2 regions of the Paenilisteria weihenstephanensis genome follow, and region 1 is predicted to be linked to the other one. Evidence: predicted binding sites of a transcription regulator. Region 1 holds the regulator's gene; the other holds the start of a gene.
What was found. Region 1 encodes LexA, which represses DNA repair genes until DNA is damaged. Its sites were predicted from a motif close to CGAACATATGTTCG; they were not measured.
Positions count from the first base shown of each region.

Region 2: the regulator LexA is predicted to act here: its motif matches at 2,932-2,945, upstream of addB (helicase-exonuclease AddAB subunit AddB).

Region 1 covers NZ_CP011102.1:1,663,973-1,669,553, reverse strand. Annotated here, with positions in the region: gene tkt (transketolase) at 1-718, opposite strand, end outside; gene UE46_RS08130 (DUF896 domain-containing protein) at 883-1,116, opposite strand; gene mscL (large conductance mechanosensitive channel protein MscL) at 1,142-1,597, opposite strand; gene yneA (cell division suppressor protein YneA) at 1,672-1,998, opposite strand; gene lexA (transcriptional repressor LexA) at 2,157-2,771, shown strand; gene glnA (type I glutamate--ammonia ligase) at 2,825-4,159, opposite strand; gene UE46_RS08105 (MerR family transcriptional regulator) at 4,218-4,586, opposite strand; gene UE46_RS08100 (methionine gamma-lyase family protein) at 4,779-5,581, opposite strand, start outside.
Region 2 covers NZ_CP011102.1:2,788,732-2,794,312, forward strand. Annotated here, with positions in the region: gene addB (helicase-exonuclease AddAB subunit AddB) at 1-2,920, opposite strand, end outside; gene UE46_RS13495 (IDEAL domain-containing protein) at 3,088-3,321, opposite strand; gene UE46_RS13500 (competence protein ComK) at 3,591-4,238, shown strand; gene UE46_RS13505 (helix-turn-helix domain-containing protein) at 4,292-4,642, opposite strand; gene UE46_RS13510 (PTS fructose transporter subunit IIABC) at 4,750-5,581, opposite strand, start outside.

The DNA of each region.
Region 1 (5,581 bases):
GTTGCGATGTATTTTGTTTTGCTTTTTCAATAGCAGCTAAAATTTCAGCTGTATCATTGCCATCTTTTACAAGAAGATGTTCCCATCCATAAGACTCGAAGCGTTGTTTCACACTTTCAGAGAAAGACTTATCTAAATCACCATCAAGTGAAATATCATTTGAATCATACATTAAAACTAAGCGGCCTAATTGTTGATGTCCTGCAAGAGAAGCCGCTTCAGAAGCAACACCTTCCATCAAATCTCCATCACCACATAGCGCATATGTATAATGATCTACGACTGGGAATCCATCTTTGTTATACATTGCTTCTAAATGTCTTTCTGCCATCGCCATACCAACAGCCATTGCAATACCTTGTCCAAGTGGACCAGTTGTTGCATCAACACCGTCCGTATGATGTACTTCTGGATGCCCTGGTGTTTTGCTATCCCATTGACGGAACTGTTTCAAATCCTCTAATCCTAATTTATAGCCACTTAAGTGTAACAAGCTATAGAGTAACATAGAGCCATGGCCCGCAGAAAGTACAAAACGATCACGGTTAAACCAGTGTGAATTCGCTGGATTTGCCTTCAGTACTTTGGACCATAAGGCGTAGGCCATTGGAGCAGCCCCCATTGGTAATCCTGGGTGTCCAGAATTGGCTTTTTGAATTGCGTCGATCGATAATGTTCGAATAGTATTAATTGCTAATTGGTCTGTTTTATCAAACAAATGAAACATCCTCTCTTGTTTTAGTCACTACTATTTATAATAATCCTTTCTCGCATAATAAACAACTAAAAAATATCATTTTGTTCAAAAATGTGTAGATATGTTCAAAAATGTTCGTTTCATGTATAAGAATAGGTTAAGCAACATGCACCTAACCTAGACTATTATAATTTTTTTCGTTCTTCTCGCTTCCGTTTGATCTTATCTGGTGTCACATCGTCACCATTAGGATCAATAAATGTGGTGTGTTCAATTGTATCTCGCACTTGGTTTCGGAATGACTTGATGTATTCTTCACGCAGTGTATCTTGCTCGATTTTCTCATCCGCTGTCATCGTCCCAGCTTTCTTTTTGTGGGATAATTCATTGATACGATCTATCTTGGACTTTTCTAACATGTTCATCCTCCTAAATGTAGTGATATTATAATGATGAAGTTCTAGATTCTTGTTCGATCAACTCAGAAGTACAGTGCAGACATTTCGTCGCTTTTTCTGGTACAGCTGATAAACAATATGGACATTCTTTAGTCGCTGGTTGCTTCGGTTCTAGCGGCATATACTTAGATACCAATTTGATGATCAGAAAAACAGAGAAAGCAATAATCAAAAAACTGATAATGTTATTAATAAACATACCATAGTTAATTGTCGGCGCCCCTGCTGATTGCGCAGCTTTTAATGTATCATAATGCGTTCCATTTAGACTAATAAATAAATTTGTAAAATCGACATTTCCAATGAGTAATCCAAGTGGCGGCATAATAATATCATTCACAAGTGAATTAACAATACTTGTAAATGCAGCCCCAATTACAATACCTACGGCCATCCCTAATGCGTTCCCTTTCGAAATAAACGCTTTAAAATCCTTAAACATTCAAAAACCTCTTTTCATTCCTTGTTATCACATATTCTACATGAAACAAAAAGATTTTTAAAGCATTGTGCATATTATTCATCGGCTAACTGAATAGAACTGTCATCCCCAGTTACTTGCTTAACTGGTATAGTAATTGTGCTCCCAGCGGTAAGCTTTCCATCAATCAATTGGTTTTCCTTTTCCATCCAAGCTACAAATTCTTGTTTACTCATCTTATATTCTCCCGCATATTCATCTGCCAAAGCCCATATTGAATCCCCGCTAGCCACACTAACCTCATTATAATCTGATTCTGCTTGGTTAACTGTTACCATCAATAGTACAATTCCTAAAACAAAACATGTAACAAAGAAAATAATAGCAATATAATATCGATCCCAAATAGATTTTAAAGTCATCTTTATCCCTCCAAAAGAATATATGTTCGCCTTTTGTTATATTATAGAACACTCGTTCTACTATGTCAATTAAAAAAACGAACAATTGTTTGCATATCCTTTTTTTTTTTGATATACTGAGGTTAATAAAGAAGTAAAGAGTAAGCGGGGTGAAACAAATGAAACTATCAAAACGCCAGCAAGATATCTATGACTTTATTAAATCGGAAGTAAAGGATAAAGGCTATCCGCCTTCCGTAAGAGAAATCGGTGAAGCTGTGGGATTAGCATCTAGTTCAACCGTACATGGTCATTTGGCACGTTTAGAAGGAAAAGGTCTTATCCGAAGAGATCCAACAAAACCAAGAGCTATTGAAATTCTTTCATTAGAGGATGAAATACCTACTCCAAACGTTATTAATATCCCGATTATCGGTAAAGTAACGGCTGGGATGCCTATCACTGCGATTGAAAACATTGATGAATACTTCCCATTACCTGAACATATGGCAAATGGTGAAACAGAAATATTTATGCTTGAAATTGACGGTGAAAGTATGATTAATGCTGGTATTTTAAATGGAGATAAAGTAATTGTTAGACAACAAACTTCAGCCAATAACGGTGAAATTGTTGTTGCAATGACAGATGAAGATGAAGCTACGTGTAAGAGGTTTTATAAAGAAGCAAATCATTTCCGTCTACAACCGGAAAACGATGCTTTGGATCCAATTATATTGAATAACGTCTCGATCCTAGGGAAAGTTATTGGACTATATCGTGACATTCGATAAACAACAAAAAAGGTGGGCACCATTTTCGGTGCCCACCTTTTTTTGTTGTTTTTTTAGTAAATTTCCATGTATTGATCGCGTTCCCATTGATGAACCGCAGTTCTAAACATATCACACTCAATAACTTTTGCCTCTACAAAGTGTTCCATAATATGTTCTCCTAAGCCGTCTACGATAATATCATCATTCTCAAGCTCTTTTAAAGCCAAGGCTAAGCTTTCTGGAAGATCATAAATACCGTGTGCATGGCGCTCTTCCTCGTTCATCCCATAAATATTACGATCCACAGGTTTTGGAGGTGTTAATTCATTTTTGATACCGTCTAATCCTGCGCGGAGTAATACAGCCATCGCTAAGTATGGATTTGCTGCTGGGTCAACGCTACGAAGTTCTAGGCGAGTACTCAAACCACGAGAACTTGGAACACGAACAAGTGGGCTACGGTTTTTACCTGACCAAGCGATATAGCATGGTGCTTCATAACCTGGTACTAAACGTTTATACGAGTTTACTGTTGGATTCGTTACGGCTGTATAACCTTTCGCATGCTTCAACATACCAGCTAAGAAATGATACGCTGTTTGGCTAAGTTGTTCCTCGCCATCAGCATCAAAGAAGGCATTACCGTCTTTATTGAACAGTGACATATTGAAATGCATCCCGGATCCGTTCACGCCGAACAATGGTTTAGGCATGAATGTTGCGTGCAACCCGTGTTTACGAGCAATCGTTTTTACAACTAGTTTGAATGTTTGAATATTGTCACACGCAGTGACCGCATCTTCATATTTGAAATCGATCTCATGTTGTCCTGGCGCTACTTCATGATGACTTGCTTCAATTTCAAAGCCCATTTCTTCTAATTCGAGCACGATATCGCGGCGACAGTTTTCACCTAGATCGGTTGGCGCTAAATCGAAGTACCCAGCATTATCATTCAATTCTAGCGTTGGCTTACCTCGCTCATCTAATTTGAAAAGGAAAAATTCAGGTTCTGGTCCTAAGTTAAAATCTGTAAATCCTAAGTCATGCATTTCGGCTAATACACGTTTTAAGTTAGCACGAGGATCCCCCGCAAAAATTGTTCCATCTGGATTATAAATATCACAAATCAATCTAGCTACTTTTCCTTTTTCCGCTGTCCAAGGGAACACAACCCATGTGTCAAGATCCGGGAATAAGTACATGTCTGATTCTTCAATACGTACAAAACCTTCAATGGAGGAACCATCAAACATCATTTTATTATCCAATGCTTTACCCAACTGGCTAAGGGGAATTTCCACGTTCTTAATGATTCCCAGGATATCCGTGAATTGTAAGCGAATGAACTTTACATTTTGTTCGTCTGCGAAGCGAAAAATGTCTTCTTTAGTGTACGATGTCATAATTAAATCCTCCCAATAATTGATATTATATAAACTTTTTTAAAGTAAATACCTTTTGTCAAAATCTTGGCAATTGTTGCTTTCCAGAAGCGTCTTGTTTCACGAAACGTCCAGCTTGTTGCATTTCTTTTCGTAAAATTTTGCGTACATCTTCGTTGGTAAGCGGCGATTTTTCCTCGTCCTGCTGCATTTGGTACATTTTCTTAATTCCTGCAATATTCAGACCATCATTCAAATAATCTTTGATCTCAAGTAGTGTATCGATGTCTTGAAGTGAATATAAGCGGTGATTTCCTTGATTTCTTGCCGGGTTAATTAACCCCTGATCCTCGTAGTAACGTATTTGTCTTGCAGTAAGATCGGTTAGTTTCATGACTGGACCTATCGGGAAAAGAGGCATCGATCTTCTAATTTCTTTTTCACTCACGATTTTTTCCCCTTTCGCAAAACGACTTATTTTTCTTATGTTAGTTGCATTATAATGTATGTTATATCATTTGTCAAATTTATGTTAGATAATCTAACATCGCCAAAAACCTTATGTACCAATGCTTTTTAGAGCATATAAAAAAACAGCGAAAATAAATTCACTGCTTTTTTACATAGAAATGTCATTTTACTAATGTGGTAAGACAAGTAATTTTTGTGCTAATAATCTGGTTGTTGCTTCTAAAACCGCAATTTTCACATGTTCGTACGTTAAGCCACCTTGTACGTATAATTGATATGGTTCGCGAATGGGACCATCCGCTGTTAATTCCAAGCTAGCACCTTGAATAAATGTTCCCGCTGCCATAATAACGTCATCTTCATAACCAGGCATATACGCGCCTTCGGGAACAGCGTGGGCATTAATAGGAGATGCTGTTTGAATCGCTTGAGCAAAAGCTACCATTCTATCACGATCGTGAAATGAGACACTTTGGATCAAGTCTGTTCGTGGCGCATCCCAAGCTGGTTCTGTTTCGATTTGAAAAGCATCCAGGATTCCAGCTGTGAATCGAGCGCCTTTAACAGCCTGCGCTACAACATGTGGCGCTAGGAAAAAACCTTGATACATTTCCAATAGACTGTATAAAGATGCACCCGCTTCAGCGCCGATACCCGGAGTTGTTAGACGAAAAGCACACAGCTCCACCAGATCCGCTCGACCAGTAATATACCCACCAGTTTTAGCTAGACCACCACCTGGATTTTTGATTAAAGAACCTGCCATTAAATCAGCCCCGACTTCAATCGGTTCCATTAGTTCCACAAATTCTCCGTAACAGTTATCAACAAAAACAACAATACCCGGCTTGATTTCTCGAACAAATGCAATCATTTCTTGGATTTGCTGTACCGAGAATGACGGACGATCTGCGTAACCTTTGGAGCGCTGAATACCTATCATTTTTGTGGTAGGCTTTATCTTTTGACGAA
Region 2 (5,581 bases), 1.1 Mb from region 1:
AAGCCAGCCCATAATACACCTCTGTCATCGGTAGATCATGTGAACTCGATTTGTAATCAATAATTCTCAAGAATGTTCTTTCATCGCGCTCAGCCTCATCTATTCTATCAATCCGCCCCTGCAAAATTAATTCTCGGTTATCATGTAACGGCAATTTCAGAGGTGGTATTTGGCCTTTAATCCCAAAATCAACTTCTAGTCCCACCGGCTTAAATAAACTAATTTTCGCCTGCTCATTTAACACTCGAGTTGCCCGAATAATGATATTTAGTAATTTATATTGAATATACTCTAAACGCTTCGTGCTTAACAAAATTTCATGTTGCAACTTAGGAACCAAGTATTTCATAGCCAAACTGGCCATCTCCATACACTGCTCCGTAGACAAATTTCCCCATTCCAGACTATTTCTCCGCAATTCTCCAGAAATCCATTCCATTGCCCCATGAAAAATTTCGCCAATATCAACGGACTGCAATTTAAAATGCGCTCTTTCTTCCAATTTAAGTCCATGCTGGGCAAAATGCTGGAAGTGACAACTATAAAATCGCTCCATTCGTGATACACTCGCATGAATATCCTCTCCAAATAAAGCCGTTGCCACTTCTTTTGAAATATTTTCAGCTTTATTTTGATAAAATAGACTTTCTAATATTCTCAAAGTGGATGTTCCCCAAACCTTATCTGATTTCAGGAACTGATAAGCATCCCACCACACTGACGACATCTGATAGCCCCTTTTTTTAAACTGCAACTGAGCCGTTAGATACCCAATAGCCGATCTTGGCGCTGAAATATATGCCGCTTGATCCACATCTTCAAGTAAAGAAGGATCACTTAAATAAACCCCTCGCCGAAGTTTTGGAAAAATAGTATTCACTCGCCTCACATAACTAGACTCCGATAACTCCTTACCATTATCATCAGCGTTCGGGTAACTAATAAATAAAAGTTCTGAGGGCAGCGTCAACAGCCGATATGCTAAGAAATCTTCCGTTGACAGCATCATTTTTCCGCTTGGTCGAACGGCAACCCCTGACATATTTAGATCAACGCGATCCTCATCAGATAAAATTCCACTCTCTTGCTTCTTCATTGGTAGTACGCCATCATTGACACCCACAACAAAAATAACCTTCTTGTTTAATAACCTGGAATTATCCATATCTGTAATGATTAGCTGGTCAAGGGAAGGCGGAAGTAAGGCAAAATTAAGTGCATCTAACCCCGTATTAATGATATCAAAGAAAATATCTAACGAAATTTTCTCTTCTCCCATAACCTCCACAAACTCGTCTAACAAGCCAATAACCGATTTCCATGCTTGCTCATGCTCTTTTGCTAATTCGAGTTCATTCGCCTCTTCTGCGCGCTTACGCCACACATCTAATCGTTCATCTACGCGAACATCCAACATGAATTGAAAAAGTGCACTTGCCTGCTCCATACCAGTTTCCGCATCCTTCAGCTGTTTCTCTAATACCATCAAAGGCTTCCTAATCTGATCTTTCACATCATTAATCGTATCTTCCCGTATCTTTTCATCATCTGTCTGCACACCTTGATTCAAATCCAACCCACGTATTTTCCTATAGCTCCAGGGCTTCTTATCCATCCATCTTCGTTTGTTATAGATCCCATTCTCCAAGATATAATTTTCAAAAATATCTACTTTTCCACGATAAATAGTACTACTCACATCTAAAGGAAAGAAAAACTCTGTACGAACTGCCTGAAAAACTGCTTCATATTGCCAATTAGTTCGGATAATATCTAGGCTTGAGCGCAGGAATTCTACCATAGGATGATTTGCCATTGTTCGTTTCTTATCAATGAAATACGGAACATCATTTGCCTGAAAAGAAGAACGTAAAATAGTCTCATAGGCATCCAAATCTCGACTTAAAATAGCGATATCCCGATATCGATATCCATCCAAAGCTAACTGTCTCACACGCCTCGCTATACCCTCTATTTCCGCCCGTCGATTATTAGCCTCATCAATTGCAATTGCCTTTACTTCACCATTAAATTTTGAAATCGCGATATCTGACCAAGTATCCTCCAAGTGTAGCAGTTCCTCTTTTTCAAATCGTTTATTATCCTTCAAAATAATATTGGGTGCTATTTCACACCCGCCATTTCTGGCCATCTCGGTTAAGTTAGCATAAGTTGTCCCAGTCATCTGAAACAGATTATATTCATTTAACTCACTCACGTCATAGATCTTATCCAAAGTCAACACAATCGTCACACTTCTACAAGTCTTCATCAATTCACCTAAAACTAAATACTCTTGCGGTGAAAATTCATGAAAACCATCAATAAAAATATCACTTTGTTGTAAGAATAAGTTTCCCGAAATAGCATCTATTAGCAACCTTAAATAGTCTTCATTTTCTAGGTACTTACCGGATAATGAATCCTCATAAGCATCATATAACGTTGCGATATCAGCCATTTTATTTTTTAAATCAAGATTAATCTCACTTTCAAAATCCCGAATCTGCTCCTTGTCCACACAATACTGCTTCATTTCTTTAAATATCTGCTCTAACTCTTTAATGAAACCTTTCTTGGAGGCATTTCGTCCGAATAAATACAACTCATCCTGTTTTTCAATCATAATTTTACGAATAATCATCTCTAAACCAGAGTCAGTAAGGAACGTTCTTGCCAGACCACCACTTTCTTGGAGAACTCGCCATGCCAAACGGCTAAAACTAAAAATTTGCGCATGTAATAAACCCGAGATATTCTCGCGTTTAAAAAGTTCTGTCTCTGTTTGTAAAGTCATTTGATCCGGAACCAAGAAAAGAGAGCTAGCTTGTGGGTTCTGAATCATTTTCTCCTCTAGCCTGTCCATTATTAACGCTGTTTTTCCAGTACCAGCGCGACCTATAATAAATTGCAAACTCATTTCGCCACCACCGAACATATGTTTCTTTTTTTGAATCATAACATAAATAAACTAGCTTGACCACCCCTAATTTATTATTCTCTTTTTTAGTCTATCACTATAACGTTATTTCAACAAACAAATAAAAAACTAGCGCCTCGAAAGACACTAGTTTTTCATCGATTTATTTAAATAATGAGCATTTCCTGCTGCATTTTGTTTAATTTCTCTGTTAAAAGATAAAATTTAGCTTTGTCCTGATTATCCAGTGCAATATCAATTTCGTCTTTTAATTGTTGTACCTGATGTTCATCAAGGAGCATTGTCATGTAGCATTCAATGAAAGTATTAACCAATTCTTTTTCTCCTTTTAGAACTCCAACTTGATTAACTAATGAACTTGAAAAATCTCGCATTTCCATGACTGCTCACTCCTTTATTTATTTTTATTACTACAATTGAAAAGTAGGAATAAGGGGTTAAAAAGTTCCATTTTGTATAAAAATAGAATTTTTAGAAAAAATAGTGACTTCGACAATTAGCTATGCTATACTAACTAGCAAATAGAGAAATACAATGACAATCGGCTTTACTTAGTACCTGTGCTTTGTGGCTTACAAACATCAACCTGGAGAAATCATAACCTAAAAGTGCATTTACTTTTATCCATATACTTCAAAGGAGTGTCGACATGCAAAAGAAAATGAAAACGCCAGTGTATGAGATTAATCCTCATACCATGATAATCTTGCCCTTAAAGACAAAAACGGGAATCAACTCAGAAGTGTTTGAATTAAACGACCATCGTATAACTAGTTTTACCCCTTTATTTCTAATTAAAACAAGTTGCCAATTTTTTGGTTCTAGTTATGAAGGTAGAAAAGATGGTACACGCTTTTTAACAGGTGTTACACACAAGCCACCCATTATGATTGATCCTGTAAGCTTTACCTATGCTTTTCCTACCACGTCAGCAGGAAGAGATGATTGCATTTGGGTGTTTCCACAGCATATATCCGAATATTATGATTCTAATTACAATTGTACAACCATCCGATTTACCAACAATCAAAAAATAAAAATATCCGTTTCTTTTTCTACATTTAATAATCAGATGGCCAGAGTTTCCATGTTACATATGAAGTTTTCTCAGAAAATGCGTAATGTGGAAAATGAATATCCATACTCTAATCTATTGTTTCCTCCAACCTCTCTAACTGCTGAAAATCGCGCACCTTATATTCTAAGCGATGTAAAAGAGTCTAATAATAAATTTTTAGATTTTAGTTTTTCAGATGAGAATAATAAAAAGAAGAAACATAAAGACGAAGAAGAATAAAAATGAGGCAGTCACCTTTTTCTAATTTGTGACTGCCTCTTCTATAAATGATCCTATATACTTCGATTCCCCAATGCCTCCGAAATTCTTTTCAAAAGCAATAACTCTTCTTCAGAATAAGAGTAAGGTAACTCCAAATACCATTTTTCTAATTCAGGATTCCCAATCAAAGGAAAAGCATTTACCGAATTTTTTTCCCTAAGCCCTGCAACATCATCCAGTAAGAAATCTGTTGTTGTACCCAGTTCATCCGCTAGCTTAGCTAGAATAAATATAGGAGGTCGGTGATTATCATTTTCATATTTGCTAATGGTTGATGACGTTACACCTATCTTTTCTGCTAACTGTTTCTGCGTCAATTGATGTTTTTTTCGAAGTGAAATTAACTTTTCTCCAAAATTCATACCCTCACTCCTCTCCACACTTCTATTATAGCAATCTCTAACAGATATTTCGACTTTGAGATAATATACAATAAAAAACTGCCCTATCGCTAGAGCAGCACGTTTCATTATATTGCTTTTTTCCAGAATCCATATAATAATCCTGAAATAACAGTTCCTATCAGTATAGAAAGCAAAAACAGACCTGCATGGTTAGCTAATCCTGCAACAAATATACCACCATGAGGAGCTGGCACATTAATATGCCAGAATTGTGTCAAACCGCCTGCAACCGCTGATCCTAGCACACAAGAAGTGATGACACGCAAGGGATCTGCCGCAGCAAATGGTATAGCCCCCTCTGTTATAAAGGATAAGCCTAGAACATAATTTGTAATCCCCGCTTGACGTTCATCCGATGTAAATTTATTTTTAAAGATAGTTGTAGCAAGTGCAATCGCAAGGGGTGGCACCATACCTCCCGCCATAACAGCCGCCATAAACGCACCATCTGTATTTCCTGTACTTGTAAATACTCCAATAGCAAATGTATAGGCAGCCTTATTAAATGGGCCACCCATATCAATCGCCATCATACCACCCAGAACAGTTCCTAAAATAACTGCATTCGCTGTTCCAAGAGATTGTAGTTGATCCACTAAAAAGAGATTTATTTTTGAAAAAATCGGATCAAAAACAAAGTACATCAATCCACCAGTTACTAAAAGTCCAAGTACTGGATAAATTAAGATTGGTTTCAAACCTTCTAGCGTTTTCGGTAACTTAGAAAAAAGAACTTTTAATCCAAGAACAACGTAACCTGCTAAGAACCCAGCAAGCAAGCCGCCTAGGAAACCTGCATCTGATGTAGCTGCAAGAAGCCCACCGACCATACCTGGCATTAAACCTGGGCGATCAGCAATACTCATCGCAATAAAACCAGATAAAATTGGAATTAAG